DNA from 2 places in the Gluconacetobacter sp. genome. Region 2 is predicted to be linked to the other one. Evidence: riboswitches for the same ligand, from Rfam matches in the RefSeq annotation. Region 2 holds a riboswitch; the other holds the start of a gene.
What was found. Region 2 has a riboswitch for S-adenosylmethionine ahead of ABF821_RS09955 (threonine aldolase family protein). Riboswitches for the same ligand answer to the same signal wherever they lie in the genome.
Positions count from the first base shown of each region.

Region 1: linked by a shared signal. The riboswitch ahead of metZ (O-succinylhomoserine sulfhydrylase) and the one ahead of ABF821_RS09955 (threonine aldolase family protein) in region 2 are both predicted to bind S-adenosylmethionine.

Region 1 is NZ_JBDNXE010000026.1:9,949-25,052, reverse strand. It holds gene moaB (molybdenum cofactor biosynthesis protein B) at 1-444, shown strand, start outside; gene ABF821_RS07090 (DJ-1/PfpI family protein) at 478-1,053, shown strand; gene ABF821_RS07085 (POTRA domain-containing protein) at 1,169-1,780, shown strand; gene ABF821_RS07080 (metallophosphoesterase family protein) at 1,997-2,938, shown strand; gene ABF821_RS07075 (M3 family metallopeptidase) at 3,028-5,151, opposite strand; gene ABF821_RS07070 (TonB-dependent receptor) at 5,659-7,809, shown strand; gene ABF821_RS07065 (dihydrodipicolinate synthase family protein) at 7,834-8,733, opposite strand; gene folE (GTP cyclohydrolase I FolE) at 8,762-9,370, opposite strand; gene apaG (Co2+/Mg2+ efflux protein ApaG) at 9,415-9,891, opposite strand; gene metZ (O-succinylhomoserine sulfhydrylase) at 9,910-11,103, opposite strand; SAM riboswitch at 11,226-11,306, opposite strand; tRNA gene ABF821_RS07045 (tRNA-Gly) at 11,444-11,517, shown strand; gene ABF821_RS07040 (isoaspartyl peptidase/L-asparaginase family protein) at 11,615-12,556, opposite strand; gene ABF821_RS07035 (polysaccharide deacetylase family protein) at 12,553-13,470, opposite strand; gene ABF821_RS07030 (peptide MFS transporter) at 13,467-14,936, opposite strand; gene ABF821_RS07025 (TonB-dependent receptor domain-containing protein) at 14,941-15,104, opposite strand, start outside.
Region 2 is NZ_JBDNXE010000043.1:954-16,057, reverse strand. It holds gene ABF821_RS09995 (M61 family metallopeptidase) at 1-946, shown strand, start outside; gene ABF821_RS09990 (trimeric intracellular cation channel family protein) at 1,019-1,645, shown strand; gene ABF821_RS09985 (extracellular solute-binding protein) at 1,749-2,597, shown strand; gene ABF821_RS09980 (ATP-binding cassette domain-containing protein) at 2,609-4,435, shown strand; gene ABF821_RS09975 (PLP-dependent aminotransferase family protein) at 4,457-5,893, opposite strand; gene ABF821_RS09970 (hypothetical protein) at 6,055-6,219, shown strand; gene ABF821_RS09965 (PhzF family phenazine biosynthesis protein) at 6,252-7,094, shown strand; gene ABF821_RS09960 (LysE family translocator) at 7,138-7,764, opposite strand; gene ABF821_RS09955 (threonine aldolase family protein) at 7,779-8,822, opposite strand; SAM-I-IV-variant riboswitch at 8,881-8,985, opposite strand; gene ABF821_RS09950 (D-amino acid dehydrogenase) at 9,098-10,354, opposite strand; gene alr (alanine racemase) at 10,374-11,537, opposite strand; gene ABF821_RS09940 (Lrp/AsnC family transcriptional regulator) at 11,703-12,167, shown strand; gene ABF821_RS09935 (CHAD domain-containing protein) at 12,178-13,128, shown strand; gene ABF821_RS09930 (hypothetical protein) at 13,255-13,461, shown strand; gene ABF821_RS09925 (DUF1330 domain-containing protein) at 13,519-13,806, opposite strand; gene ABF821_RS09920 (hypothetical protein) at 13,868-14,011, opposite strand; gene ABF821_RS09915 (ion channel) at 14,204-15,104, shown strand, end outside.

The sequences.
Region 1 (15,104 bases), on a different contig from region 2:
GCCGAGCGGATCGTGGCCGCCGGGCATGAACTGGCGGCGCGCAGTATCGAACCGGACGATGTGGACCACATCGCCGGCTGCCTGAAGGAATGGATCGCCGATCCCGATATCGATGTGATCATCTCGACCGGGGGCACCGGGGTGACCGGCCGCGACGTGACGCCGGAAGCCTATGAGCAGGTGCTGGAAAAGCGCATCGAGGGGTTCGGCGAACTGTTTCGCATGCTGTCGTACCAGAAGATCGGGACCTCCACGATCCAGTCGCGTGCGCTCGCCGGCGTGGCGAATGGCACCTATCTGTTCGCGCTGCCGGGGTCGAGCGGGGCGGTGAAGGACGGGTGGGACGATATCCTGGTCTGGCAGCTCGACAGCCGGCACCGGCCCTGCAATTTCGTGGAACTGATGCCGCGCCTGCGCGAGCATATGCCGGCATCGCACGACTGAACGATCGACCATCGAGAACGGGGGGCGCAAGCCATGAGCGCGAAGAAAATCCTGCTGCTGGCGGGTGATTATGTCGAGGATTACGAGATCATGGTCCCGTACCAGGCATTGTCGATGCTGGGGTTTACGGTCGATGCGGTCTGTCCGGGCAAGAAGGCGGGCGAGCATGTGCTGACGGCGATTCACGATTTCGAAGGGGCGCAGACCTATAGCGAGAAGCCGGGCCATCGTTTTGCGCTGACGGCGGATTTCGAGCGGGTCGATGCGGCGGATTATGCCGGGCTGGTAATTCCGGGGGGTCGGGCGCCGGAATATCTGCGGCTGGATCAGCGGGTGATCGACCTGGTCCGGGCCTTTGCCGGTCGGCCGGTCGCCGCCGTGTGCCATGGGGCGCAACTGCTGGCGGCGGCCCGCGTGATCGAGGGGCGCACCGTGTCGGCTTATCCGGCCTGTCGGCCGGAGGTGGAACTGGCGGGCGGGGTCTATGCCGATATCGCGGTTGACGACGCGGTGACCGATGGGTGGCTGGTGACGGCGCCGGCGTGGCCCGCGCATCCGCGCTGGCTGGCGCAGTTCATCGCCGTGCTGGGCGTACAGGTGGCGATCTGATCGGTTCGCGGCCGCCCATGTCGTGTCCCGGCATTGGCATGGGCGGATAGCTGTGCATCATGGACGGGCAAGGGCGGCGTTTCGGTCGCCCGGTCATGCTTGGGAGAATTCCGTCTTGCGCACCCGTCATCTTCTGGCCCGCTCGGCGCTGGCCGTTGCGATCGCCACCGGCTTTGCCTCCGCCTCGTTTTCCGGCCCGCAGGCCCTTGCCGCCTCGCCGCCGGCGGCCAATGCGCCGCTGAAGCTGAAATCGCTGGCCATTACCGGGAACAAGCTGGTCTCGACCGACGAGATCCTGGCGGCGCTGCCGTTCCATCAGGGTGATACCGTGACCCGCGACCAGATCGCCGCCGGCGCGCAGGACGTGATGGGCGTGTATCAGAAGAAGAATGTGGGCGTGAAATTCGGCCAGAAGATGAAATTTGCCGGGGCCGCCGTCTATGTCGATTGGACGCTCGAAGAGCAGGCGCCGGAGGTGGTGCAGACCGCGCTGGTGGTCGACAAGATCGTCTTCGAGGGCAACAAGAAGCTGTCTGTCGCCGACCTGACCAATGCGACGAAGCTGCGCCCCGGATCGACGATCGATCAGGCGGCGATGGCGGCCGACCAGGCGGCGGTGCAGAAGGCTTATCAGGCGCATGATATCAGTGCGGCGATCCAGGTGGTGCCGTCGCAGGCCCCCGGGAGCAATCATGTCGTGCTGACGTATCAGATCAGCGAGAAATAATACGTGTATGGGCGGGGGACGGCTGTTGGCCGTGCCCCGCGCTCTTGGAACCGTGGCTGCTGCGGCGACCGCGTTGATCGGGACCATTCAGACGGCGGGGGCGCTGGTGGACCCGTCATATGAATCCTTTATGACATTGGCTGTCTGCCGCTTCGTTTCGCGCGCGGGAATGCGACACTGCCGGGATCGTTCATCGTGGCCCGGAGCATTTCTGCCATGTTTCAGATCAATCGACGTTCCTTTCTTTCCCTGACGGGTGGCTTTGCGCTGGCGGGTGCCAGCGGCGCGCGGGCGGCGGTGCCGAACCGGCCGCCGATGCGCGCGCATGAGCCGTTCACCTTTCTGTTCATTACCGACACGCATCTTCAGCCGGAACTGAACGCGCGGGGGGGATGCCACGCGGCCTTTATCAAGGCGCGCAGGGTGCCCGCCGATTTCGCCATTCAGGGTGGCGACCATGTCTTCGATGCGCTCGGCGTCAATGCCGCGCGGGCCACGATGCTGCTGGACCTTTACAAGCGCACGGCCGACGATCTGACGCTGCCGGTTCATCATACGATCGGTAATCACGATTGCTTCGGCGTTTATACCAAGAGCGGGGTGCAGCCGACCGACCCGATGTACGGCAAGAAATATTTCGAGGATAATTTCGGGCGTCTTTATTACTCATTCGACCATAAGGGCGTGCATGTGGTCGTGCTCGATTCCATCGGGATTACGGAGGACCGCATGTATGAGGGGCGGATCGACGCGCCACAGATCGCGTGGCTGGCCAATGATCTCGCCGCCCAGCCTGAAGGGATGCCGATTATCGTGGTGACGCATATCCCGCTGGTGACGGCCGTCCAGGATTATGCGGCCCCGCCGGAGACGCCGCCCAAGCATCATGGGATCAGTGTCGTGAATGCCTACGAGGTTATTCCCCTGTTCGACCGTTATAATGTCATCGGTGTGTTTCAGGGACATACGCATGTTCTGGAGCGGATCGACTGGCACGGTGTGCCGTATATTACCGGCGGCGCGGTCTCGGGTAACTGGTGGCATGGCACGCGCTATGGCACCCCGGAAGGGTTCATGGTCGTGGACGTTGCCAACGGGGCGGTGACGACGCGGTATGAGACCTATGGGTTTCGGACGGTCGATCCGAAGAATACGTGAGGAAAGCCGGTTTATGGGCTGAGGTCTGACCGCCTTGCCGACGCGGCCGCCCTCTCCGCGAGAGAGCGGCGTGCGTCTGTGGGGTGGGGTCAGTTCGGGTCGGTGCCCAGGATGCGGTGGTTCAGCATGGGGGTGATGTCGGGGTCCTTGCCGTAGAAGGCGCGGAACATCGGGCCGTAATCCTGCGTGTGGCCCTGGGAGAGGATCAGGTCGCGGAAATGCTGGCCGTTTTCGCGGGTGAGGCCGCCATGTTCGCGGAACCAGGCGAAGGAATCGTCGGCCAGCATCTGCGTCCACAGATAGGCGTAGTAGCCGGCGGAATAGCCGTTGGACCAGATGTGCAGGAAGTAGCTGGTGCGGTAGCGGGTGGGCACGAGGGCGGTGTTGAGGCCGGTCTTGTCCAGTGCCGCTTTTTCGAAGGCATCGACATCCTGCTGCGGGGCGCTGGCTGGGAGGGCGTGCCAGGCCATGTCGAGCTGGGCGGCCGCGATGAGTTCGCCCATGTTGTAGCCGCGATTGAAGGTGGCGGCTTTCTTGATCTTGTCGACGAGCGCCTGCGGCATCGCGGCGCCGGTCTTGTAGTGGCGGGCGTAGTGGGCGAAGACGGTCGGGTCGAGCGCCCAGTGCTCGTTGAACTGCGAGGGAAATTCGACGAAGTCGCGCGCGACCTGGGTGCCTGAGACCATCGGGTAGGTCTGGTTGGCGAACAGGCCGTGCAGGGCGTGGCCAAATTCGTGGAACATGGTGACCACGTCTTCGAAACTGATCAGGTCGGGCTGGCCGGCCGCCGGCTTGGCGAAATTGGCGACGTTATAGATGACCGGCTTCGTGCCCAGCAGCCTGGACTGGCCGACGAAGTTCGACATCCACGCGCCGCCATTCTTGTTGTCGCGCTTGAAATAATCGAAATACATCAGTCCGAGCGTCGAGCCGTCCTTGTCGAAGACTTCGAACACCATCATGTCGGGGTTGTAGACGGGGATGTCGGTCCGCTGTTTGAAGGTGATGCCGTAGAGCTGGGTGGCCGCGAAGAAGACGCCGTCGCGCAGGACCGTGTTGAGCTCGAAATAAGGCTTCACCTGATTTTCGTCGAGTGCGTAATCCTGTTTGCGCACCTGCTCGGCGTAATGCATCCAGTCCCAGGGCTGCAGGGTGAAGGTCTGGCCGTCCTTGCGGATGGTTTCCTGGATGCGGGCGGCTTCGCGGTCCTGCTGCGTGCGGGTGGCCGGAGCCAGTTCGGCGATGAAATGCTGCACGGCGGCCGGTGTGTCGGCCATCTGGTCGTACAGCACGTAGGATGCGAAATCGGGGTAGCCGAACAGGGCCGCTTTCTGTGCCCGGGCGTGGGCCAGGGTTGCGATCGTGGCGCGGGTGTCGTTGGCGTCGCCCTTTTCGGCGCGTGTCCAGCTCTGCTTGAACAGGGCCTCGCGCGTGGCGCGATCGGTCATGTCCGTGAGGTCGGGCTGCTGCGTCGTGTTTTGCAGCGGGATGACCCATTTGCCCGACAGCTTGCGGTCGGCGGCATTTTTCGCGAAGGCGGTGATGGTGCCGTCATCCAGGCCGGCGAGGGCGGCCTTGTTGTCGACGACCAGCGCGCCGTCGCGCGTGGCGGCCAGCAGTTTTTGCTGGAACGCCGTTTCCAGCGTGGAGATCTGCGTATTCAGGGCGCGCAGCCTGACCTGGTCGGCGGGGGAGAGCTTCGCACCGGCATGGACGAACTGCTGGTAATAGAGCGTGAGGACCTGTGCCTGTTCCGGAGTCAGGTCCAGATGCGCGCGGTCGTTGTACAGGGTTTCGACACGTTTGAAGAGCTTCGCATCGAGATAGATCGAATCCTGATGTTGCGAGAGCAGCGGGGCGATATCGCTCTGGGTCTTGTCCAGGGTCGGGTTGGTGTTGGCCTGATAGACGCCATAGAAGGTCAGCGACACGCGATCGAGCATGCGGCCCGAGCGTTCCATTGCCGCGATCGTGTTGTCGAAGGTCGGGGCCGCGTGGTTGTTTGCGATCCGGCGCATTTCGCCTTTCTGGATCGCCATGGCCTGGAGGAAGGCCGGCTTGTAGTCGCTGTCATGGATCACGTCGAAACGCGGTGCCTGGAGCGGAAGCGTGCTGGGACTTGCAAACGGATTGGGTGCGGCCATTGCGGCACCGGAAAGACCGGCGAGGGCGGTCGTGGCGACCAGCGCGCCGAAGCGGAAAAATCGTGTCATTCGGTAAGTCCTTGGAACCCAGGCGGCGCCGGACGGTACCGCTGGCGAAAGCCGGATGATCCGGCCGATAGGTATTTATAGGCAGGCCGGACCGGTGTGGGAACCCGCGCGGGGTGACAGGTGCGGGCTTGTTTGGTTGTGCTATCTAATATAGCATATTGCATATTTTGGTTCGATACCATTGCGTGTCGTGTGGCGTTCCGTTGCTCTGGTCTTCGGTCGGAGCCGCGTTCGTTCCATGAGGTCCCTTGGGTTGTTTTTGGAATTTCTTCTGGAGAACGCATGTTTCTGATATCTCGCCCTGTATATAGCAAATGCTATAATTATGAGTGTATACGTTGTCGTGGCGGATCTGGAGGCGCGCGTCTCCGGCTATGTGCGGGAGGGTGGCGGGCCGTCCTTGCCTGTCTGGTGGTCGGAACGGGCTGGCCGGGCAAGGGCAACGCATCGGCGGCGCCGGCGAAGGGAATTGCGCCTGCTGCGGTGGATACAACGCGGAGAGGAGATGTGCGGCAGAATGTCGCCGATGCCGCGCCGGAACGCTCTGCGAAGAGTGTGCGGGGCCGTGGCGTCGGTGAGGCGCGGGTTGCGGCGTCGGCACCGCCGGACGGTGGTGAGAGGGTCAATGTCGTGGGGTACCTCAATCGGGAGCGAGCCCGTATCTTCCCCGGTCTGGGGGCCGTCGATTACAGGATCGATCAGCGCCAGATCGCGGCCACGCCCCAGGGGCAGAATGCGGCGTTCAATCAGATCCTGTTGCGTGTGCCGGGCGTCGTGCTGGACAGTTATGGAGAGGTGCATGTGCGCGGCGAGCATGGTGGCCTGACCTATCGCGTGAATGGCGTGCTGCTGCCGGAAGGGCTCAACGGGTTCGGGCAGGAACTGGATACCCGTATCATCCAGTCGCTCGACCTGCTGACCGGCACGTTGCCTGCGCAGTTCGGCTTTCGCACCGCCGGGGTGGTGGATGTCACGACCAAGACCGGCGAGAGTCTGAAGCATAATCAGGTTTCGCTTTACGGGGGGAGTTACAACAGCTTCGTTCCGTCGCTCCAGTTCGGTGGGCAGAGCGGCAGGCTGGATTATTTCACGACGCTGTCGTTTACGCGCAATGCGATCGGGATTGAAAACCCGAGTGACACGTTTCGCGCTGTTCATGATGTGACCGAGCAGGAAAAGGCTTTTTCCTATCTGTCCTACCATATCGACGAGGCCAGCCGGGTGACGCTGCTGACCAGTGCGTCCTATGCCGATTTCGAAATTCCAAATTCGTTCAAGACGTTCGATGTGAACAGTCCCGATTACACGACCCTTTATGATGTGGCCGGCGTGGATCGTCACGATCCGGCCATGAACTGGGCCAGACTGGATGACAGCCAGACGGAGCAGAATTATTACGCGGTGCTCTCCTATCAACGGAGCACGGACAAGATGAATGTCCAGGTATCGCCGTATTTTCGGTATGGCCGTATAGATTATACGCCAGATCGGGATCGCGACCTGATTTATCAGGGGGTTTCGGAACATGAGGTCAATGACTTCACGACCGGCGGCATGCAGTTCGATCTGTCTTACGAGATCGCACCCCGTCATACCGTGAGGGCAGGCGTTCTGGGGCAATATACGTCCGAACGGCTGGATACGAATACGCTTGCCTTTCCCGTCGATGCGCGGGGGGTGCAGGCTTCCGACGTGCCGGTGCGCCTGATCGACAATACGGGGAACTGGTCGGTGGAGGCCGGGGCGTATATTCAGGACGAGTACAAGATTGCCCGTAACCTGACATTCAATTACGGGATTCGCTACGATCGGTTTGCGTCGTCCTTCGGCAATGAAGGCCAGTTGAGCCCGCGTGCGAACATGGTCTGGAAGCCGGCTGACGGTACGACCCTGCATATTGGTTATTCGCGCTATTTCGCGCCGCCTTCGCCGCAATATGTCTATCCCTCGACGCTGGCGCGTTTCGCGGGGACGACCAATGCGGCGGCGAACAGGATCGACGATGCGACGAAAGTTGAAAAATCGCATTATGTGGACGGGGGCATTCTTCAGAAGATCACGCCGGACTTTCAGATCACGCTCGATGCCTATGCCAAATGGGCGCATGACCTGACCGACCTTGGGCAGTTCGGTCGCGCGGTGATCCTGGCGCCGTTCAGCTACAGGCGCGGGCGTGTCTATGGCGCGGAATTCGGGAGTTCATGGCGGCATGGTCCGTGGTCGGTGTTCGGGAATTTCTCTTATGTGAAAACATCCGCGCGGGACATCAATTCGGCGCAATACCAGTTCGACATGGCGGAACTGGCTTACATCAAACGCCACGCGATCCAGTTGGATCATCAGGGGGAGTATACGGCGACGGCCGGTGCCTCGTGGACCACGGCGCATGACATGGCTTACGTTGATTTCGTATATGGCTACGGCCTGCGCAGCGGCTTCGCAAACCTTGAGAAGGAGCCGGAATACGACGTGTTCAATATCGGCTACGAACATCGTTTCACGAAGGTGCCGTTCGGGCATGACATCAGGGTTCGTGCCGATGTCGTCAATCTGTTCGACAAGCGCTACCAGCTTCGGAACGGGAGCGGTGTCGGGATCTATCAGGCGCAATACGGGCAGCGGCGGGGCACGTATTTTTCGGTCGTTACGGAATTCTGATCTTTTCCGACGGCAGAATGGCCCTCAGGGCGTGTTTTCGCAGCACGCGCGGAGGGCCTCGGCCACGCGCTGCCGGTCGGGCTCGGGCAGGGGAAGGATCGGCCTGGGTGGCGTGGCCTCGGACAGTCCCAGGTGATTGAGTGCGGCGTAGGCGACGCGGAGGCTGCCGAACGCACGGAAAAGCGCCCATAATGGCCGGAGTTTCTGGCTGTAATGCAGAACCGTGGCGTGGTCGCCGTTTTGCGCGGCGGTGGTCAGGGTGCGCGCCAGGTGCGGCAGAAAGCCGCCAAGGACGCTGAACCAGCCGTCGTATCCCGCCAGCAGGGCTTCGGCGGCGATCCAGTCGCCGCTACAGCCGATTGCCAGTTTGCCCACCGGGCCGGCCCGGAGCCGGGAGAGTTCGTCGGCGAGGGTGCCTTCGGGTGGAGGGGGCATCTTGACGGCGGCGATGTTGGGGACGTCCGCCAGTCGTTCGAGCAGTTCCATGCCGAAGGTGAAATGGGTGGTGCCGGGGTTGTTGTAGATGCACAGCTTCAGGCCGGTGGCGCCGGCGACCGCCACATAGTGCTGGTATGCCTCTTCCTGCGTCAGGGGCGTGTAGGAAACCGGAGCCATCAGCAGGCCGTCGGCGCCTTCGGCCTCGGCGTCGCGCGCGAGGGCCTGAGCGTCGTCGGTGCGCAATGTACCGATGCCCACGATCAGGGGCGTGCGGCCGCTGACGCTTTCGACTGCGGCAGCGATGGCCCGGCGCCGTTCGGCGCGCGTGAGATAGGCATAGGTGCCGGTGCTGCCGAGCAGGCCGATGGAATCGACCCCGGCCGCCGAGAGATACGTCGTCAGGCGGGCGACGCCTTCGACATCCACGGTTCCGTGCGCGTCGGCCGGTGTGATCGGGAAAGCGGACAGGCCGTGGAAGATCGACATGCGCGGACTCGGTCTCGGAGAGGGGATATTACAGGTGGGCGGTAGCGACCGAGGGGCGGTTGAGCATGGACATCAGCTCGCGCCTTGTATCGGAATTGCTGCGGAAGACGCCCAGCATGCGGCTGGTGACCATCGAGACGCCGGGGCGGTGGACGCCGCGCGTGGTCATGCACTGGTGGCCGGCTTCCAGGATCACGGCGACACCGTGCGGTTGCAGCACGTCGTTGATCGTGTTGGCGATCTGTGCCGTCAGGCGTTCCTGGATTTGCAGACGGCGGGCGAAGGCATCGACGACGCGGGCCAGTTTCGAGATGCCGACCACCCGCTTGCTGGGCAGGTAGGCGACATGGGCGACGCCGATGATCGGCACCATATGGTGTTCGCAATGGCTTTCGAAGCGGATGTCGCGCAGCAGGACGATCTCGTCGTAATCATCGACCTCGGAGAAGGTGCGCGACAGGATGGCTGACGGGTCCTCGCCATAGCCTTCGAAGAATTCCTCGTAGGAGCGTACGACGCGGCCGGGCGTGTCCAGCAGCCCTTCGCGCGACGGGTCCTCGCCTGCCCAGCGCAGCAGGGTGCGGATCGCATCTTCCGCCTCCTCGCGGGAGGGGCGCAGAAGGGGGGCCTGGGACATTTCGGTCATGAATCCTGTCTTCGGGGCGAAGCGTGCGCGGCGCGTTAGTGGATGATGGCGGGGTGGTAGGGGCAATCCAGGCTGAAGGGGGGGACCTGGACGTCGAACGGCTGGTGCGAGCGGGTGTCGATCATGTGGTAATGGCCGCGCATGAAACCGGTCGGCGTCTGCAGGCCGGTGCCCGACGTGTATTCGAAGACCTGGCCGGGTTCCAGCACCGGCTGTTCGCCGACCACGCCGTCGCCGTGGACATGCTCCATCCGGCCGGTGCCGTCCATGATTTCCCACGTGCGGCGCAGGAGCTGGACCGTCTCGCCGCCCAGATTCTCGATCCGGATGCGATAGGCCCAGGCGAAGCGGTGTTCCTCGGGCGTGGACTGGTCGTCCAGCCAGAAGGTCTGCACGACTACGCGGATCGCGTTGGTGGTCGCCTCGTAACAGGGGGCGCCTTCCATGGCCTCCGCCAGAGCGGCATCCGGGTCCGGGGGCATTCCCGGCGGTGGCGGTCTGTCAATGGCCATGGCGTGCTTCCCGTTGGTTCAGCGCGACCGCAGGGCCGCGAGGCCGCGATCGAGGTCGTCTTTCAGGTCGGCGATATCTTCCAGGCCGACGGAGAAGCGGATCGCGCCGTCGCTGATGCCCAGACGCGCGCGTTCCTCGGGGCCGATCTTCATGTGCGTGGTGGTGGCCGGGTGGGTGACCATCGAGCGGGCGTCGCCCAGATTGTTGGAGATCGCGATCAGGCGCAGGGCGTTCATGAAGGCGAATGCGCCTTCCTTGCCGCCCGCGACCTCGAACGCCACCAGCGTGGAGGCGTCGCTCATCTGGCGTCTGGCCAGTTCGTATTGCGGGTGGTCGGCGCGGCCGGGGTAGAAAACGCGGGTCACGCCCTCGGCAGCGGCCAGATGGTCGGCGACTGCCGCGGCATTCTCGGTCATTGCGCGCACGCGCAGCGGCAGCGTTTCCAGGCCCTTCAGCATCACCCACGCGTTGAACGGCGACAGGGCGTTGCCGGTGTTGCGGGTGAAGGGTTGCAGCGTTTCGGTGATCCAGTCGCGGCGGCCCAGCACCGCGCCGCCCAGCACGCGGCCCTGGCCGTCGATATGCTTGGTGCAGGAATAGACGACCACGTCGGCGCCCAGTTCCAGCGGCTTCTGGTAGAGCGGGGTGGCGAAGACGTTATCGACCACCACCAGCGCGCCAGCCTTGTGTGCGAGGTCGGAGATTGCCCGGATATCCAGGATGTCGAGCATCGGGTTGGACGGGCTTTCCAGCAGCACCGCCGCCGTCGGGCGGGAGAGGGCGGCGGCCCAGGCATCCAGGTCGTGCCCGTCGACGAATTCGGTTTCGACGCCGTAGCGCGGCAGCAGGTTGGCGACGATCCAGTGGCAGGAGCCGAACAGAGCGCGCGACGCCACGACCCGGTCGCCGGCCTTGACGTGCGACAGCAGGGCCGAGGAGACGGCGCCCATGCCGGTGGATGTCGCGATGCAGGCCTCGGCGCCCTCGAGGTCCGCCAGGCGGGATTCCAGCGCCGCGACGGTGGGGTTGCCGAAGCGGCTGTACTGGTAATGGACGACATCGCCGGTGAAGGTGGCCTCGGCTTGCTCGGCATTGTCGTAGACGAAGCCGGAGGTGAGGAACATCGCCTCGCTCGTCTCGCCGAAGGGCGTGCGCTCGACGCCCGCATGCAGCAGGCGGGTGGCGGGCCGGTAGGTGGAGTCGTTACTCATCGTCAGTTCCCGGAACAAAACCGTCAGGAGGTCGAGGTTGGGAGCGTCTGGGTGACGAACCGGTTCCATGGCCCCGCGTCCTGACGCGGCAATCCGACCGTGGAAACCGTGACGCCCGCGGAGTCTGGCGGTGTCAGGCCTCTTTAGCGCGTCTGTTTAACCTCGTCGCAAGCCGGCCGATCCAAATCCCGAGGGTCCGTTGGTCCCATGGGGGCTATCGGACGACAGGGTTATTGCGGATCGGGGGGGCGCTCGTCAACCATAGTGGGGCGGCGGCAGTTGTGGAGCAACTCAGCGGATTGCGTCGGGACGTGCGGTGAGGTATAGGGCTGAACGCGACGCGGGTGTAGTTCAATGGTAGAACGGCAGCTTCCCAAGCTGCATACGAGGGTTCGATTCCCTTCACCCGCTCCAGAATCTCTGAAAAAATACGCGCTGATACAGTCATCTTTCTGTTTTCTGTGCGCGGCCCGTCCGGGTCCCTCCGCTTCGATGCAGTCGGGCTTGCGGCTCAGTCCTTGTGGGTGGCGACGAAGAGTGTGCCGTTGGCGTCGATCCAGCCGCGAAACATGCCTTCGGTATTGAATTCCGCGCTGATCGTACCCGCCTGGTCGATGGCGATGATGCCGCCGCCGATTCCATGTGGCGTGAAGGCCTCCTTCAGGATTGCGCTGGTGACGTCGGCGAGCGGGCGGTGCTCGTAACGCATTCGCGCCGCGATTTCGTGTGCCACGACATGGCGGATGAACTGTTCACCCTGTCCGGTGCAGGATACGGCGCAGACGCCGTTCCGTGCGTAGGTGCCGGCGCCGATGATGGCGCTGTCGCCCACACGGCCGACCGCCTTGTTGGTAAAGCCGCCGGTGGATGTGGCGGCTGCGAGATTCCCGTTGCAATCCAGTGCGACCGCGCCGACCGTGCCGTGCTTCTCGCTTTCGCTGGCGAAGGTGCCCAGTTGATCGTGCGCGCGCATTGTTGCCAGGGCTTCTGCCCGGCGCGGCGTGGTGAAATAGGATTGGGGCATTGTTTCCAGCCCGTGGGCTGCGGCGTACGCGTCGGCGGCCGGGCCGGCGAGCATCATGGGAATCTTCTGCTCCATGAGTTGTCGGGCCAGGCGCACAGGGTTTCGTACCGCCTGGGCGCCCGCGACGGCGCCTGCCTGAGCAGTTGCCCCGTCCATGATCGAAGCATCCAGTTCATGTTGTCCGGCGGCGTTCAGCGCGGCGCCGTGCCCGGCGTTGAAATGCGGGGAATCCTCCAGGACCGTCACGCAGGATTCGACGGCCGAAACGGCGGAGCCGCCTTCGGACAGAATCGTATATCCGGCTTCAAGAGCCTTGCGGATGTCTGCGCGTGCGTTGGTCCATTCCGCCTCGGACAGGAGGGCGCGGGACATGACGCCGCACCCGCCATGGAGGGCGATGACGGGGCGGCGGGGCGATGTCGTGGTCATGATGTCTTTCCGTTCGATTGGGCCATGCACCAGGTGGCCACTTGCTCGTGTGTGGCGAACCAGACATCGCCTTTCCGCCGGGCGGCTTCGAGCAAGGAGGCGATGACGCCTATGCGGCTACGGTGGCCGCTGATGTGTGGGTGCAGCGTCAGCAGAAACAGGCCGCCTTCGTCATGAGCGCCCTGGAATTCGGCCATGAAGATGTCCAGCACATCGCGCGGGGCCGTGTATGGGCGCAAGGCCGAGAAGCGGTCGAAGTTGAAATAGACGGCGTCGTCCCTGATCCATTCGGGCGGCAATTCGGCGACGCCGGTGGCTTCTCCGTCCTGCATCAGTTCGTATGGATCGTCATCGGCCATCAGGCTGCTATCGTACAGCAGGCCCATCTGGCGGATGATGGGCAGGGTAGCGACCGAGAAATCCCAGCTTGCCGTGCGGATGCCGACGACCGGGCTGCGGCTGATATCCTGCAGTACATCGCGCGCGCGCGATGTCAGATCCATCTCGGTTTCGGCGTCTAGGTGGGTATTGCGCTCGTGAATCCATGAATGGATACCGATTTCATGCCCGTCGGCGACGATGCCGCGCAATTCCTCGGGGTAGAGGAGGGCTGAAACGGCCGGGTAGAAAAAAGTTGCCGGAACCCCGTGGCGTTGCAGCAACGCTCGGATGCGTGGCACGCCGCGACGGTTGCCGTAATGGCCCTGGCTGATCCGCATCGGGCTTTCGTCGCCATCGCGGAGGGGGATCGTGTCGTGGTCCGCATCGAAAGAGATGGCGAAGGCGCAACGTGCGCCGCCCGGCCATGTCGCGGGATGCAGCGAGCGCCCGGCCCGGGCACGCCCGACGGCCGCGCGCCAGCGGCTTTCGGGCCATCGCCAAGGAGGGAGGGGCGCGTCGGAAGGCATTGTCATGGCAGGATTTCCGGAGGCGTTTCGTCGGTGGAGGGGGAGGTGAGAAGGGCACGGCGCCAATGTGCGTCCATCCTGCGGGCGAAGGGGATGAACAGCGCGGAGGCGAGTGCGACGATGGCCGCGAGTGCGGCGAGATTTCCGAACAGATGGGTATAGCCGGCGGTTGATGCTGTGCCGGTGCCTGCTGCTCCATAGGTGGCATCGGTGGCGACGAGGCTGCCGAGATAGCTCGCAAGGCCGCCGAGGACGGAAAAGCAGCCCATCAGTCGACCGACCGCATCGGGTGGCGCGTAGCGAGCGATGACGGCGAGGCCGAGGGCCGCGATCAGGAGTTCGCCCAGAGAGAACAGTGCATATCCCGCAACCATCCACCAAGGAGAGACCGGGCCAGCCGCTCCTGCCAGGGCGGCCGTGCGCCACAGGATGAAAGAGCCCGTCAGCAGCACGAAGCCGCACAAGAAGCGGATGGGAACGGAAATAGGGCGCCCTTTTCGCGCCGCGCTATGGTACAGCGCGGCAAGGCAGGGGGCGAAGATGAGGATCCAGAGATTGTTCAGCGACTGGAACTGGCCGGGCTGCACGATCCAGTCCATGCCCGCCATGTGGATGGTGCCCGCGACATGGTCGCGCGCGAAGCCGGTAAGGGACGTTGCGATCTGCTGATTGAACAGGAAGAACAGGATAGCTTCGGCCTGGAGGGCAAAGGACAGTTTGAGGCCCGCGCGCCAGGCCGGTGCCGCGCGCCGGTAAAGCACGATCCAGATCAGAAGAATGGCGGTGGCGGCGATCCAGATGCAGGTTCGGGCCAGGGTCGGGTAATGCAGCAGCGTGAACGCGGCGCCGATACCGGCGGCGAGCAGCAGCCACAGGCGGCGATCTGCCGCGCCGGTCGGGGCGGGCGTGGTGGCCGGCAGTGTCAGCGAGACGGCGAAGCCTGCCCAGAGCACGGCGGAGGAGACGCCGAAGCTCGCCTGCCAGCCGATATGCACGGCGAGGAAGGGGATGGCGAGGGCTGCGATCGTCGCCCCGATATTGATGGACATGTAATAGATGGTGAACACGATATCGAGCCGGTCATCGCCGTCGCTGAAGGCATGACGCAGCAGGCTGGTGATGTTGGGCTTGAAGATGCCGCCGCCGCAGACCAGGACGGCCAGTACGAGGGAGATGCCAGCCGCGCCGCCCACGCCGCTGGCTAGCCCGGTATAACCGGTGGCCAGAAGCGCGAGCGCCACCGCGACGGTGCGCCGGGCGCCCAGGATCCTGTCGCCAAGCCAGCCGCCCAGAACGGGTACGCCGAACATGAGGGCGCTGAACGCGCCCCACAGCATGATGGCGCCCTGTTCCGATAGGCCCATGGTTTTGACGAAATACAGGATCGAGACACTTTGCAGACCATAGAAACCGAACCGTTCGCACAGTTCGAGCGTTGCGATCCGCAGGAAGATGCGTCGGCGGGCTTCCATCACGTCAGAACTTGGCGCTGACGGAGCCGAAAAACTGGCGGGGGGAGCCTGCCAGCAGGGATTGGCGGTCGCCCTCCAGGGGGAAGCCCTGTTCACCCACCGTGGAGATGTATGGCGTGTTCAGTAGGTTGTAGACATCGAACGAGACCGAGAGGTCGCGGAAAATGC
Region 2 (15,104 bases):
CGGCAAATACCGCCGGCCGGCCGGCCTGTGGGCGCCGAACTTCAATACCCCCCAGCGTGGGACGGGCCTGTGGGTCTATGAAGGGCAGACCCAGTACTGGGGGTATGTCCTGGCGGCGCGCGCGGGCCTGATGACGGCGCCGCAGGTGATCGAGGCGCTGGCCGAGGTGGGGGCGGTGTATGACACGCGCCGTGGACGCACCTGGCGGCCGCTGATCGATACGACGAACGACCCGGTAATCGCGCGGCGCGCGCCGCTGTCTTGGCGGAGCTGGCAGCGCAGCGAGGATTATTATTCCGAAGGTCAGCTCATCTGGCTGGATGCCGATACGCTGATCCGCCAGCTTTCCGGCGGCAAGCATTCGCTGGACGATGTGGCGCGCCATTTCTTCGGCACCAATGACGGCAGCTTCATCACCAGCACGTACGAGTTCGACGACGTGGTGAAGGCGCTGAACGACATCCAGCCCTATGACTGGGCGACGTTCCTGCGCAAGCGGCTGGACGAGACCTCGGAGCACGCACCGCTGGACGGGTTCACGCGCGGTGGGTACCGGCTGGTCTATACCGATCAGCCCAACAAATATGTCGGGTCGTTCGCCAGCGTGCGGCATGTGGAGGATTTCGCCTTCTCGCTGGGGCTTACCATCGGCAAGGGCGGCACGCTGGGCAATGTGGAATGGGGCAGCCCTGCCTGGCAGGCCGGCATAACCCGCGATGCGAAGGTGATCGCGGTGAATGGCGAGGCGTATGACCCCGACGTGCTGCGCGAGGCGATCGTCGAAGCGAAGGACGCGCATGCCGCGCCGATCGCGCTGCTGTTGCAGGAAGGCGATCGGTATGTGACGGTCTCGGTCCCGTATCATGGCGGGCTGCGCTATCCGCATCTGGAGCGGGTGGAGGGCAAGCCGGACATGCTGGCCGCTATCCTGGCGCCGCGTCACTGAGGACTGGAGGGGGGAGGCTGATGCGCGTGCGTTTCGGCTTCCCGCCGCCGGGTGGGGCTAGCGGATTCTGACATGCGTCCGACCCTGGCCTCGGTCGTTCTGGTTGCCGATCTGACGGGAACCTTGGTGTTCGCCGCCGAAGGCGCGATGGTGGCGTCCGCGCGCCATCTCGATCTGTTCGGCATCATGGTGCTGGCCTGCGTGGTCGCGTTGGGCGGCGGCATGATCCGCGACGTGCTGATCGGTGCCGTGCCGCCCAGTGCGATCCGCGACTGGCGCTATCCGGCGCTGGCCTTCCTGACCGGGTTGATGGTGTTTCTCCTCCCGCCCGCGCTACGGCTCGCGCCGGGGGGATCGGTGCTGGCGGTACTGGATGCCGCCGGCCTGTCGCTGTTTGCCGTCGCGGGGGCCGAGAAAGCCCTGTCGCGCGGTGTCGGCGCGCTGGGGGCTGCGCTGATGGGCATGGTAACGGCGGTGGGCGGCGGGGTGATGCGCGACCTGTTGTTGGCGCGTGTGCCGCTGATCCTGGTTTCGGACATCTATGCCACCGCCGCGCTGGCTGGCGCGGCGGTGGTCGTCGCCAGCCGGCGGCTGGCCGTGCCGGTGGCCTGGGGGGCCGTGGCGGGCGGGCTGGTCTGTTTCGGCCTGCGGCTCATGGCCCTGCGGTACGGCTGGAACCTGCCGGGCGTCGCGCGCTGAGGCTGCCTGACGTTTCCGGTCACGATCGGAGCTTTTGAAACAGTCTCTTGTAAATCCAAGCCCGGTGGTATGCTGTCTGCCGCGTGAACAGGCGGGAGAGAGAATGCGACGTCGGACAATGCTGTTGGGGGCGGCGATGCTCCCCGTTCCGGCAAGGGCTTGGGCGTGGGACGGTCGGACGGTGGACGTGCTGTATGCCGGTTCGCTGCTGAAGCTGATGGAACGGGGCGTCGCCCCGGCTTTCGACGCGATCGGCGACGATATCTTTCGCGGCTATGCGGGCCCGTCGGGTGCCCTTGTGCATCAGATCCGGGGTGGGCTGCGGCGGGGCGATGTGTTCATCAGCGCCGATCCGGCCCTGAACGGCCGGCTGGGCGACCTGGTGTGCTGGTTTATCATCTTCGCGCGCTCGCCGCTGGTGATCGGGTACAATCCGCAGAGTCCCATCGTCGACGCCTTGCAGACACGGCCCTGGTACGAGGTCCTGCAATTGCCCGGCGTCCGGATCGGCCGGACCGACCCGGCGCTGGACCCGAAAGGGGCGCTGACCGTCCATATGTTGCAGCAGGCCGAAGCGTTCTACCATCAGCCTGGCCTGGCGGCGCGGATCATGGGCTCTGACCGGTCCGGGCAGGTACGGCCGGAGGAGAGCCTGGTCGGGCGCCTGCAATCGGGACAGATCGATGTCGGTTTCTTCTATGCGATGGAAACCGCCGACATGCAGATCCCGAGCATAGAACTGCCGCCGGAACTGGCGCTGGCGGCCCGGTATTCGGTCACGATCCTGAAGGATGCGCCGAACCCCGATGGGGCGGCGCGGTTCGTTGCCTTCCTGCTGGGCAAGGAGGGGAGCGCGGTTCTGCGGCAGCATGGGCTGGAGAAGATGGTGCCGGTTCTTGTGGGAGATGACAGGACGCTGCCCGCGCTGGTGCGGCCGGTCATTCGTCCCTGACGGCGCGCGGCATGCGGCCCATGCCCGGTGCGGTAAAGGGGCTGGCCTGCCTTCTATGCCTGTGGCTGCTGGCACCCTTCGTGGCGGGCATGGTGCGGCTGGGCGACGCAGACTGGGCCGGCGTGGATCGCGCTGGACTGGCCCGGGCCGCCGGCGTGTCGATGGCCAGTGCCGGGGTGGCGACGCTGCTGATCGGGCTGTTCGGCATTCCGCTGGGGTATGTGCTGGCGCGGGGGCGCGGCTGGTGGACGGTGTGGCTGGGCGGGGTGGTGCAGTTGCCGCTCGCCCTGCCGCCGCTGGCCGGCGGCGTGCTGCTGCTGTTTCTGCTGGGTTATGGCGGGCCGCTGGGCGGGCTGGGGCTGAGCGAGCATTTTGCCGGCATCGTCGCGGCCGAGATGTTCGTCGCGGCGCCGTTCCTGATCATCGCCGCCCGTTCGGCCTTCGCGGCGGTCGATCCGGTACTGGAGGACGTGGCGGCGACGTTGGGGCACCGGCCGGGCGCCATCTTCCGCCGGGTGAGCCTGCCGCTGGCGTGGCGGTCGATCCTGGCCGGGCTGGTTATGGCGTGGCTGCGGGCCTTCGGCGAATTCGGCGCGACGGTGATGCTCGCCTATCATCCTTACTCCCTGCCGGTCTTTACCTATGTCGCGTTCGGCGAGGCGGGATTGCCGGCCATGTTGCCGGTACTGGCGCCGACCCTGCTGCTGGCCGGGCTGGCAATGGCGGCGGGGCACTGGCTGACGCGACCCGTCGCCCGTGGTGCCGCGCCCCGCATGGCCACGTTGCCGCTTCTGGCCGCGCGGGAGGGGGTGGAGGCACCACCGCGCCATCTGGCGCTGGCGATCCGCCGTGACCTGCCGGGTTTTACCTTTGACGTGACGCTGGAAAGCCGGGCGCGGCGCATTGCCATCCTCGGGCCATCCGGATCGGGAAAATCGATGACCCTGCGGGCCATCGCGGGGTTGGAGGATGTGGCGGGGACGGTGCGGCTGGATGGAAGCGACCTGTCGCCGCTGCCGCCCGAGCAGCGTGCGGTTGCCTATGTGCCGCAAGGTTATGCCTTGCCGGCGCATCTGACGGTGGCGCGGCAGGTGACGTTCGCGACCGATTGCGTGCCGGAGCGGGCGGCGGCCTGGATGGGCGCGCTGGGGCTTGAGGGTGTGTCGGGGCGATATCCGGCCGAACTCTCCCCCGGCCAGCGTCAGCGGGTGGCCCTGGCGCGGGCATTGTCGCGGTGCCGTGTGGACCTGGTGCTGCTGGACGAACCGTTTTCGGCGCTGGATGCCCCCTTGCGCGCGCGGCTGCGGCGGGAGGTTCTGGCCGTGCTGCGCGGCATGGAGGTGCTGACGGTACTGGTGACCCATGATCCGGCGGAGGCGCTGGCCATGGCGGAGGAACTGGTGCTGCTCGATGCCGGCCGCGTGATCCGTGCCGGACCGACCGCCGATGTGTTCGCCCGGCCGGGCAGCGAACTGGCCGCCCGCCTGCTGGGCGCCGAGGCGATCGGCGACGGGACGATGCTGCCGGACGGACGGATCGACGTGGGGCAGGGCGTGACGCTGCTGGCGCGGCATCCGGACGGGGAGGGAACGGATCTGCCGCCGCCGGGGACGCGGGTGCGCTGGTCGGCGCGGCCCTACCAGATCCGGGTGGCGGACGATGGCGCCTGCCCCGCCCGTATCCTGTGGCGGGGCAAGGTGCGCGACGGCCAGCGCCCGATGGGGCTGCGTCTGGGGGATGCCGAACTGGAGATCGTGGCCGATCCGTCCTGCGCGGCGGATGGCGCGTGCCGGGTGAGCATCGACCCACGCTGTCTTCAGGTGTGGCCGGCGGCCTGATGTCCGGCTCCTGGAGGCGGATCAGATGATGCCGCGGGCCTCGCTGATCGCGGGTTCGTGGATGGCGTCGCGTACGATGTGCAGCGCCCGCTCCAGGGTCGGGCGGTCGTCCGGAGCGCCGAGGCAGATCCTGAGGCCGGACTCGGCGTCACGGGACACGCAGCAGGCTTCGGGCGGCGTGAGGTCCACCCCGGCGCGCAGGGCGTGGTTCAGGGTGCGCTGGGCCGCCAGTGGGGAGAGCGGCACCCAGACATGGGGCGAGCGCGCCGCGCCCGGACTGTCCATGGCAGGCCCCAGGATCTGGCGTGCCATCGCCAGCCGTGCGGCGGCTTCGGCCTGGACCGCGTCGGCGACGGCGTCGGCGGTGCCGTCCGCCACCCAGCGCGCGAAGATCATGCCGCCGAGTGCCGGCGGGCAATAGCCCAGCGCGCGGATGCCGCGCATGATCCGCTCGCGCGCCACATTGGGCGGCAGGGTCACGAACGCCAGGCGGAAGCCTGGACAGACCCCCTTGGAAATGCTGGCGAGATAGACCGTGCGTTCCGGCGCGATGGCGGCGAGCGGCGGCGGTCGGTCGGCCGGATCGGCATAGAGATAGTAGGCGTCGTCTTCGAAGATCGTCAGGTCGTGCTGTCGGGCGACCCGTGCGATGTCCTGCCGCCGGGACAGGCTCATCGTCCGGGTGGTGGGGTTTTGCAGGGTCGGGACCGTGAACAGGACGCGGGCACGGGTTTCGAGCGCGGCGCGTTCCAGCGCGGACGGGATCAGCCCTTCCTCGTCCATCGCCACGCCGCGCAATGTCAGGCCCATATGTTCGGCGGCGGTGCGGGCGCCGTAGAAGGTGGCGGACTCGCACAGCACGGTGTCGCCGGGCCGGCAGAGCGAGGACAGCACCAGCGTGATCGCGTGCTGGCCGCCATTGCACTGGATCAGGTCGGCCGGGTCGCATGCCAGACCGTAGCGGCGCGCCAGCCACGCCGCCCCGGCTTCGCGCACCGAGCGCAGGCCGGTGGCCTGGATATACTGGACGGCGGGTTCCAGTTGCCCGCTGGCGGCCAGATCCGCGACCGCGCGCTCCAGTGCCCGGGACAATCCGACACGCGGCGGGATGTTGCAGCGCAGGTCGATGCCGGTGCCCTGCGGGCCGGTTGCCTTGGCTTCGGAGGCGGAAGCCACCGAGTCGAAGCTGGTAGCGATCGCGATATCGGGGCTCGTTCCACGAATGAAGGAGCCTCGGCCGACATGGGCCAGCAGCAGGCCGCGTCGCTCGGCCTCGGCATAGGCCTTGGTGACGGTACCGACGCTGAGCCCGAGCGTATGGGCCAGGTCGCGCTGGGGCGGCAGGCGACTGCCTGCCGGCAGGATGCCGGCTGCGATATCCCGTTCCAGCGCGTCGGTCAGCCGGGCATAGAGCGGGCCGGGTGAAGGCGGAATGTCGGGGCGCCAGATTTGGGTCATTTGTCCTGCCGTGAACGGTGCGATCGGATTGAACTAGGACAATATAACGATTGACCCTCGATAATCCTAGAACAAAACTACAGAAATGAAGAGGAACGCAATATTGTAATAGTACAATGTGTGGGACGGAGGGCCTCTTCGCGCGTGAGAGAGGACGATTGATGATGGTCATCGCGGCAAAGGAAGCGCGATCCGCCCGGAAGCCGGCCCAGCCAGTCCAGCAGCCTGGGGAGGGCAGGATCTGGTGTCACGTCGAAGCGGCCGGGATCGGGCTGATCATCGCGCTGGGGCTGATCCTGTTACTGACGCTGCATGGAGCGGCGTGATGAATGATCGTGGGAATTCGGAGAAAGAACTGATGACGACATATATCTTTCATCAGGTTGACGTCTTCGCGGCGGCGCCGCTGAAGGGGAATCCTCTGGCCGTCGTCGCGGGGGCTGACGGGCTGGACGACGGGCAGATGGCGGCCTTCGCGAACTGGATGAATCTGAGCGAGACGACCTTCCTGCTCAAGCCCACGCAGCCCGGTGCCGATTACCGGGTGCGGATCTTCACGCCGGAGACGGAGTTGCCGTTCGCCGGTCATCCGACCCTCGGGTCGTGTCATGTCTGGCTGGCCATGGGCGGCGTGCCGCAGGGGCGCGACGTGGTGCAGGAATGCGGCGCCGGCCTGGTGACGGTGCGTCGCGATGCTGACGGATTGGCCTTCGCCGCGCCGCCCCTGCGTCGGGCGGGGCCGGTCGATGCGGCGGATCTGACGGTCGTCACGCGCGGGCTGGGCCTGTCGCCCGATCGGGTGGTCGCCGCGAACTGGGTGGATAACGGCCCCGGCTGGGTCGGCCTGATGCTGGGCGACCGGGAGGAGCTTCTGGCGCTTCGGCCTGATTCCCAGGCGCTGGCGGGCTGGAACGTGGGCGTGGTCGCGCCCTGGAATCCGGAGTGCGATGGGGATGGAGCCAGCTTCGAGGTGCGGGCTTTTATCGGCGGGGCCGCGGTTTTCGAGGACCCGGTGACCGGCAGCCTGAATGCCGGACTGGCGAAGTGGCTGATCGGTACCGGTCTGGCGCCGCAATCCTATATCGCCAGCCAGGGCACGGTGCTGGGGCGGATGGGGCGCGTGCGGGTGGCGCGGGACGAGGCGGGAATCTGGATCGGCGGTGCGACCGTGACCCGGATCAGCGGACAGGTTGCGCTATAGTTTCATGAGAGGGTTTTGGAAAAGATGGCGTCCTGTTCTTTCCTTATTTCGGATCGTGCAGCAGCAGCACGCAGCCGAACAGGATGAACAGGGCGCCGCTGGTGCGCTGCATGCGCCGGCGCCAGGTGGTGCGGGACAGCACCGCCGCCAGCCGGGCGCCGCTGCCGGCATAGACGAGGTACCACAGCACTTCCACCACCGCCGAGGTTGCGATCAGCAGCGCGTATTGCGGAGCCTGCGGGGCGGCGGGATTGACGAATTGCGGCAGGAACGACGCCGCGAAGATGATGGCCTTGGGGTTGCTGGCGCCGACCAGGAACGACGTGCGCAGCGAGCTGTGCCAGGCCAGTGGCGGCAGGGCGGCGCCTTCCGCCTGCGCGGCGGGGGCGTGTGACAGCCAGCCGCGTATGCCAAGCTGGATCAGGTAGAAGGCACCGGCGAATTTCAGGATCGTGAACAACAGGGGCGAGGCCGCCAGCACCGCGCTGAGCCCCAGTGCCGAGGCCGCCATCAGCGCGACCAGCGACAGCAGGCAGCCCGTCATGTCCGGGAGTGCCCGCCGCACCCCGTAGCGGATGCTGGCGGTCATGATATGCGTCATGTTCGGCCCCGGAATGGCCGAAAGCAGGAACACGGCATTGAGGTAGAGCAGCCACGATTGCAGCGTCATGACGGGGAGGGCTCCTATGCCGCGTCGGCGGTCGTGAGCGCGCGCAGGTCGGCGGCGAGCGCATCCACGCGGGCAATCTGCGAATCCCACGCGAACATGAAGCGGGCGCTACCGCCGATGAAGGTATAGAACCGCCAGCCCCGCGCATGCAGCCCTTCGGTCAAGGTCTCCGACAGTTTGAGAAATACGCCGTTGGCTTCGACGGGGAACATGATTTCCACCCCCGGAAGCCCCTCGACCTGCCGGGCGAAATGGCGGGCGCAGGCATTGGCGTGGGCGGCATGCGTGCGCCAGGCGCCGGTTTCGAACATCACGGCCCAGGGCGCCGAGAGGAAGCGCATCTTGGAGGCCAGTTGCCCCGCCTGCTTGCAGCGGTAGTCGAAGCCTTCGGCGAGGGCGCGGTCGAAGAAGATCACGGCTTCGCCGATCGCCATGCCGTTCTTGGTGCCGCCGAAGCTCATGACATCGACACCGGCCCGCCACGTCATTTCGGCCGGGGCGCAGCCCAGGGTTTCGACGGCGTTGGCGAAGCGCGCGCCGTCCATGTGCAGCCGCAGGCCCAGTTCGCGGCAGGTGGCGGAAATCGCGCGGATCTCGTCCAGCGTGTAGACCTGCCCGGTCTCGGTCGGCTGGGTGATGGTGACGGCCTTGGGGCGCGGGAAATGGATGTCGGTGCGGCCCAGCACGAACGCGCGGATCGTCTCGGGCGTCAGCTTGCCGTTGGTGGTGCGGCCGACCAGGATCTTGGCGCCGTTGGAGAAGAATTCCGGCGCGCCGCATTCGTCAGTTTCGACATGGGCGATATCGGCGGCGATGATGCTTTCGTAGGACTGGCAGAGCGATGCCAGCGCCAGCGAATTGGCCGCCGTGCCGTTAAAGACGAAGAACAGTTCGCAATCGGTCTCGAATGTCCGGCGGAAGGCGTCGGCGGCGCGCAGCGTCCACGGATCGTCGCCATAGGCGGTGGCCGAGCCGCGATTGGCTTCTTCCATCGCCCGCAGGGCTTCGGGACAGATGCCGGCGTAATTGTCGCTGGCGAATTGCTGGGTGTTGGGCATCGCGGTTGCGGCCTTTCCTCGCTTGCTACAGGCACCACGAGGATCGATGACAGTGAGGTAGCGGTCCGTTTTTTGCCGGATCGGCCACATCTTCCCATAACGGGAACGCCACCTTGCTCGGATGCAGGTTGGTGCCGGGAGGTCCCGGCTCTGGATGCGGCGCGCACCATATCGCAGCGTATCGGCGGCGGCAAGCGAGCCCCCGGCGCATGGCGGGGGGGCGTTTCGACTGGATGGGAAAAGGCGCCCGGCGGTTGGGCCGGGCGCTGCCTGGATCAGGCTTTATAGCGGCTGAGCGCCAGATCCTCGTGCGCGATGTCCGGCTTGCGGCCCGAGAGGATGTCGGCCAGCACCCGGCCCGAGCCGCAGGCCATGGTCCATCCCAGCGTGCCGTGGCCAGTATTGAGATAGAGATTGTCGATTCCGGTCGGGCCGATGATCGGCGTGCCGTCCGGTGTCATGGGGCGCAGGCCGGTCCAGAAGGTGGCGGCCGGTACGTCGCCGCCGCCGGCGAAGAGGTCGGTCAGCGAATGTTCCAGCGTGGCCCGGCGCGGGGCGCGGAGCGTGGTGCTGAAGCCCGCCAGTTCGGCGGTGCCGCCGACGCGGATACGGTCGCCCAGCCGGGTGATGCCGATCTTGTAGGTCTCGTCCATCACTGTGGAAACCGGGGCGCGCGCGGCATCGACGATCGGGGCGGTGATGGAATAGCCCTTCACCGGATAGATCGGCAGGTCGAGCCCCAGGCCGCGCACCATGGCGGGCGAGAAACTGCCCAGCGCCAGCACGTAGGAATCCGCCTCCATCCGGCCCCGACTGGTGTCGATGCCGGCGATGCGGCCCCCCTCGCGCTTCAGGTTGCGGATCGTGGTGTCGTAGAGGAAGGTTACGCCGCGTTCCGCCGCCATCGCGGCAAGGCGCTGGGTGAACATGTGGGCGTCGCCGGTTTCGTCGCCCGGCAGGCGCAGGCCGCCCACGAGCTTGCCCTGCGCCGCTGCCAGGCCGGGTTCGGCCCGTACGCAGCCGGCGGCGTCCAGCAGTTCGTAGGGCACATTGTACTGGTCCAGCACGCGCAGGTCTTCGCCGATATGGTCGAGCTGCTTCTGCTTGCGAAAGACCTGGAGCGTGCCCTGCTGGCGGTCGTCATAGGTGATGCCGGTGCTGGCGCGCAGTTCGGTCATGACGTCGCGGCTGTATTCCGCCAGCCGGACCATGCGGCCCTTGTTGCGGTCGTAGGCGGCGGTGGTGCAGTTGGCCAGCATCTGCGTCAGCCAGCGCCACTGGTGCGGGTCGGCCATCGGGCGGAACACGAACGGACGATGGGCCATCAGCAGCCAGCGCACGGCCTTGAGCGGCACGCCCGGCCCGGCCCAGGGGGACGAATAGCCGGGCGAGACCTGGCCGGCATTGGCGAAGCTGGTTTCCAGCCCCGCCGCCGGCTGGCGGTCGATGACCGTGACCGTGTGTCCGGCCTGCGCGAGGTACCAGGCCGAGGTCACGCCGACCACGCCGCCGCCGAGAATGATGATCTTCATGATGTGTCGTCAGGTCCGCTCAGGAGAGGGAAGAGGCCGCGCCGTCCGCGACATAGGCGCGGTGGTAGCGGTGGCCCAGGGAAGTCAGGATTTCGTAGCCGATGGTGCCGGCGCCACGCGCGACCTCGTCGACCCCGTGCTGCGGTCCCAGCAGGTCGAGCATGGCGCCGGGGGTGGTGAGGGAATCGGGGGCGTCGGTAATGTCGACGGCCATCGAATCCATCGAGATGCGGCCGACGATCGGCAGGGGCTGGGTGCCCAGCCAGGCGCGGCCCTCTCGCGCCGCGTGGCGCATGAAGCCGTCGGCATAGCCGGCGGCGATGGTCGCGATCCGGCGTCTGCTGGTCGGGCGGTAGGTCAGGCCGTAGCCCACACCGTCCCTGGGGCCGACGGTGCGGGTCTGGAGAATGCGTGCCTGCAGGCGCACCACCGGGCGCATGGGGTTGGGCGCGGTGCCGTTGGGTGCCACGCCGTACAGCGCGGCGCCGGGGCGCACCAGGTCGAAATGGAAATCCGGCCCCAGGAAGATGCCTGACGAGGCGGCCAGGCTGAGGGGCGCGGCGGGCAGGCGCGCGCGCATGGCCAGCAGGCGTTCGCGCTGATGGGCGCTGGCCGGGTCGGACGGGTCGTCTGCGCAGGCAAGGTGGCTCATGACCAGGCACCGTTCGATGCCGTGCCAGCCGTCGGGGTCGGCGTCGATCCGCTCCAGATCCTCTTCCGACAGGCCGAAGCGCGACATGCCGGTATCGAACTGCACCGCCGCCGGCAGGGTGCGGCCCAGCCGGTGGGCGAGGGCACGCCAGGCGCCGATCTGCTCGACGCTGTTCAGGACCGGGATCAGGTCGTGATGCACGCAATCGGCCTCGGCCCCGGCCAGCGGGCCGTGCAGGACGAAGACCCGGCTCGCGGGGGCGATATGGGGACGCAGGGCGATGCCCTCGTCGACATGGGCGACGAAGAAGGTGCGTGCGCCCGCCCGTTCCAGCATGGGGGCGACCCGTGCCGCGCCCAGCCCGTAGGCGTCGGCCTTGACCACCGCCGCGCATTCCGCGCCGCTCGCGCGGGCCTGCACCGTGCGGTAATTGGCGCGGATGGCGTCGAGGTCGATCGTCAGGGTCGCGCCGGCCCGGCCACGGGGCCAACTGGCGTCGCACAGAGGGGTGGCGGGGGGAGAGTGGGGCATGGGCGGCGCGGCCTCGACCGATCAGGGCATGGGATGTGCGCCGTCAGCTTAGGCTGGCTTTGGCTGATATTTCCTGCCGAATGACCGCATGATCTGTCGCCGAGGCGCGAAATATGCAACTCTCTGCGCCTGAATGGCATAATCTGCCGGGATGGTTGCTGAAGCATGATAGATTCCGATTCAAAACAAAATATGGACCGGGCGACCGAGGCGATTCTGCGCCATCTGAGCCAGGACGGGCGCATGACCAATGCCGACCTCGCGCAGCGGGTCGGGTTGTCCCCTTCGGCCTGCCTGCGGCGGGTGCGGCAACTGGAGCGGGCCGGGGTGATCCGGGGCTATCGCGCGATCATCGACGAGCGGGGGCGCGAGGGGACGACGATCGTGATCGTGCGGATCACGCTGGACCGGCAGACGGAGGAATGCCTGCGGCGGTTCGAGGCGCGGGTGAAGACATGCCCCGATGTGCGCCAATGTTACCTGATGACGGGCGATGCCGATTACCTGCTGCATGTCGCGGTGCGGGACGCGGCGGATTACGAACGCATCCATAACGAGGAACTTTCGCGCCTGCCGGGCGTGGCCCAGATCCAGAGCAATTTCGCCATTCGTCCCGTGGTCTGGCGATAAAGGAGGGCGCATGTCGGACCAGAGCGAAACCGCCATTCCCGACAGCCATCGGGCCCAGCCGGTGGAACTGGAGCAGGATGATACCGTGCGCCGGGCCGTGGTACGGATCGCCCGCGTCCTGCGCGACCATCTGGAGGCCAATCTGCCGGTGGCGATGGATGGGCGGAATGTGGAGGGCGTGCATCAGGTGCGCGTGGCCCTGCGCCGTTTCCGCGCACTGGTGGGGCTGCTGCGCCGCGATTATCCCAGCGCGACGCTGGACGAGGCGGCGGCGCGGGCGCGCATGCTGGCCCGCGCGGTCGGCGACGCACGGGATTGGGATGTCTTCATGCTGGAAACGCTGCCCGGTCTCAGCCCACTGGGGCGGGCGGGGGTGAATGTTGCCGGGCTTCTCCTGCCGTTGGCCGGGTCTCTGCGCGACGGTGCCTATGCGCGGGTGCGGCAGGTGCTGGGCGGCGAGGATGCCGGGTGGGTCCTGCATCTGATGGGGCACCTGGCCGATGGTGGTCTGTGGGACGAGGCGCGTTCGCCAGCGGGGCTGAGGGCGCTGGAGGAACCGGCGGCCGATTTCGCGGCCCGCCATCTTGGGCGGCTGCATCGCAAGGCGCGGCGCGAGGGGAGGGGGTTCGCGCGACTGACGCCGCCGGAGCGCCATCAGGTACGTCTGGCGCTGAAAAAATTGCGCTATGCGTCGGAATTCTTCGTCACGCTGTATGTGCCGGCACAGAAGGACAGCCGCTATCTGCGGCGTCTGGCGGCGGTGCAGGCGGCCCTGGGGGTGGATAGCGATGTGTTGACCACCGGGCGGTTGCTGGCGCTGTTCGACGGCGCGGCGGGTGGCGAGATGGGCCATGTGGTGGGCGCGGTGACCGGCTTTCTGTGCTGCCGGCAGGATGCGACCCATGAGGCGGCGCACAGGCGGTGGCGCAAGTTTCGCCGCACGCCGGTCTTCTGGGCTTGACGTCGGAAAAGGCGTTCATCGGACTGTCACGAAGTCTTCATCGGGCCGTCGTTGCTTCCGGCCCGGTATCGTGGTCTTGGACCCGCATTCTTACGGACATGCTGCCGCGAGAAGGAGAGCCATGTCATGATCAAATCCGAGATCGTCGAGATCGACGGTGTATTCGTCGGGGTTGTCATCCAGTCCCGTCACGATGGAACGCGCGTCTTTCGTGCCATTCACGAATGGCTGTGTCCGCTGAACGGGCAGATCATGGCATCGCTTCAGGATGCGCGCATGCTGGCGGCCAGCCTGTTCCGCCGGCAGCGGGTCGCGGCACGCGCCGCCGCCTGACGACCGGACTGGAGGCGCGCGCCGGATTACCGCCCGCGCGCCTCTCCGGATGGATGCTCAGGTGCCCTGGACGATGACGACGCGGTAGGACGACCCTTTCCAGCGGTGTTTCACCACCTCCTGGTATGCCGGGCTGTCGTACCAGGCGCGTGCCGCCTCGATATCGGGGAACTCCAGAATCACCACGCCTTCGGGCGGTGTTCCTTCCAGCACCTGCTGGGAACCGTAAGCCGTCAGCACCTTGAGGGGATGCCCTGCGAAGCTCTTGGCGACATCCTGCCCGTAGGCATCGAGCTCCGACTGGTCGGTGGTGGCTTCGCGGGTAAAGACGATATAGGCGGTCATGGCCTGTTTCTCCTGTGGAAAAATGAGTCTGCCATGACGGGTGGTCGCCGGCCACCCGACGTCACGTCATTGTGGTCGGGTGCGCATCCATGGGCACGCTTTCATACGGTTCCCGCGGCGGATCGTCCGGATCGGCAAAAGAGGTGAGGTGTCGGCCGGTCGGCGCGTCGCTCATGGTGTCGATGATGGTATCGAGATCTCGCACCGTGGAAGCCTGATGCCGCAATGCGCGGGCCGGGGAGGCCCGTATGGAAATCCTTCGTGTCGCGCCGGATCGGAAAACGGGCAAGGGAAGAGCGCCGCGCGCATGAGACCTGCGCGATCAATGGCATTACGCAGTATGCGGTTTTGACGCCATTCTCGCTGCGATCATTCATGCAGGGAAGGATTCGCGGCAATGGGCGGGGCTTCGGAGCCGTCGGGGCAGCAGAAGAGAACGGGAAAAAGACTTCTGGCAGCCCATGTGCCGCAGGCGCTGTCCCGTTTGCGGCTTCATCGTGCGCTGGAAGGGCGGAGCGATGACAATATCGTGCGGGTGGGTCATGCCGACAGGGCGTGGTCCGATTTCTATCACCATGCCCTGACGATTCGGTGGAGCAGTTTCTTCTGGTATGCCCTGGCCGGCTATATCGTGGTCAACGCCGCGTTCGCGCTGCTTTACATGATGGTGCCACGGGAGGTTACCGGCACGCGGCCGGGCGTGTTCTGGGATTATTTCTTCTTCAGTATCCAGACCTTTTCCACTGTCGGTTATGGCGTAATGGCTCCGGTGGGCCGGGCGGCGCATGTCATCGCGTCATGCGAACTGCTGGGGGGCATGATCCTGAATGCGGTGGCGACCGGGCTGGTCTTTGCACGGTTCGCCCGCCCACGGGCGCGGCTCATGTTCAGCAACAGTGCCCTGATCCGCAAGGATGGCGATACGGCGCATCTGAGCCTGCGCATCGCCAACCGGCGATTGAGCCCGATCCTGTCGGTGGATGTGGAATTGTTTCTCTCGCGCCTGATCGTCCAGCCGAACGGGCGGCTGGCCCGGCAGTTCGATCCGCTGGTGCTGGTGCAGTCGCATATTCCAGTCCTGCGCTTCGCTTTTTCGCTGATGCATGTCATCGACGCGCACAGCCCGCTGAACGGCCTGACGATCGAGGCATTGCACAAGGAGGAGGCGGAGATCGTCCTGACCGTGACCGGAACCGACGAGGTGTCGGGGCAGAGCGTCTTTGCCCGTACGGCCTACGGCTTCGACCGGGTGCTGTACAATCACCGTTTCGTCGATATCATCGATGCCTCGGCCGACG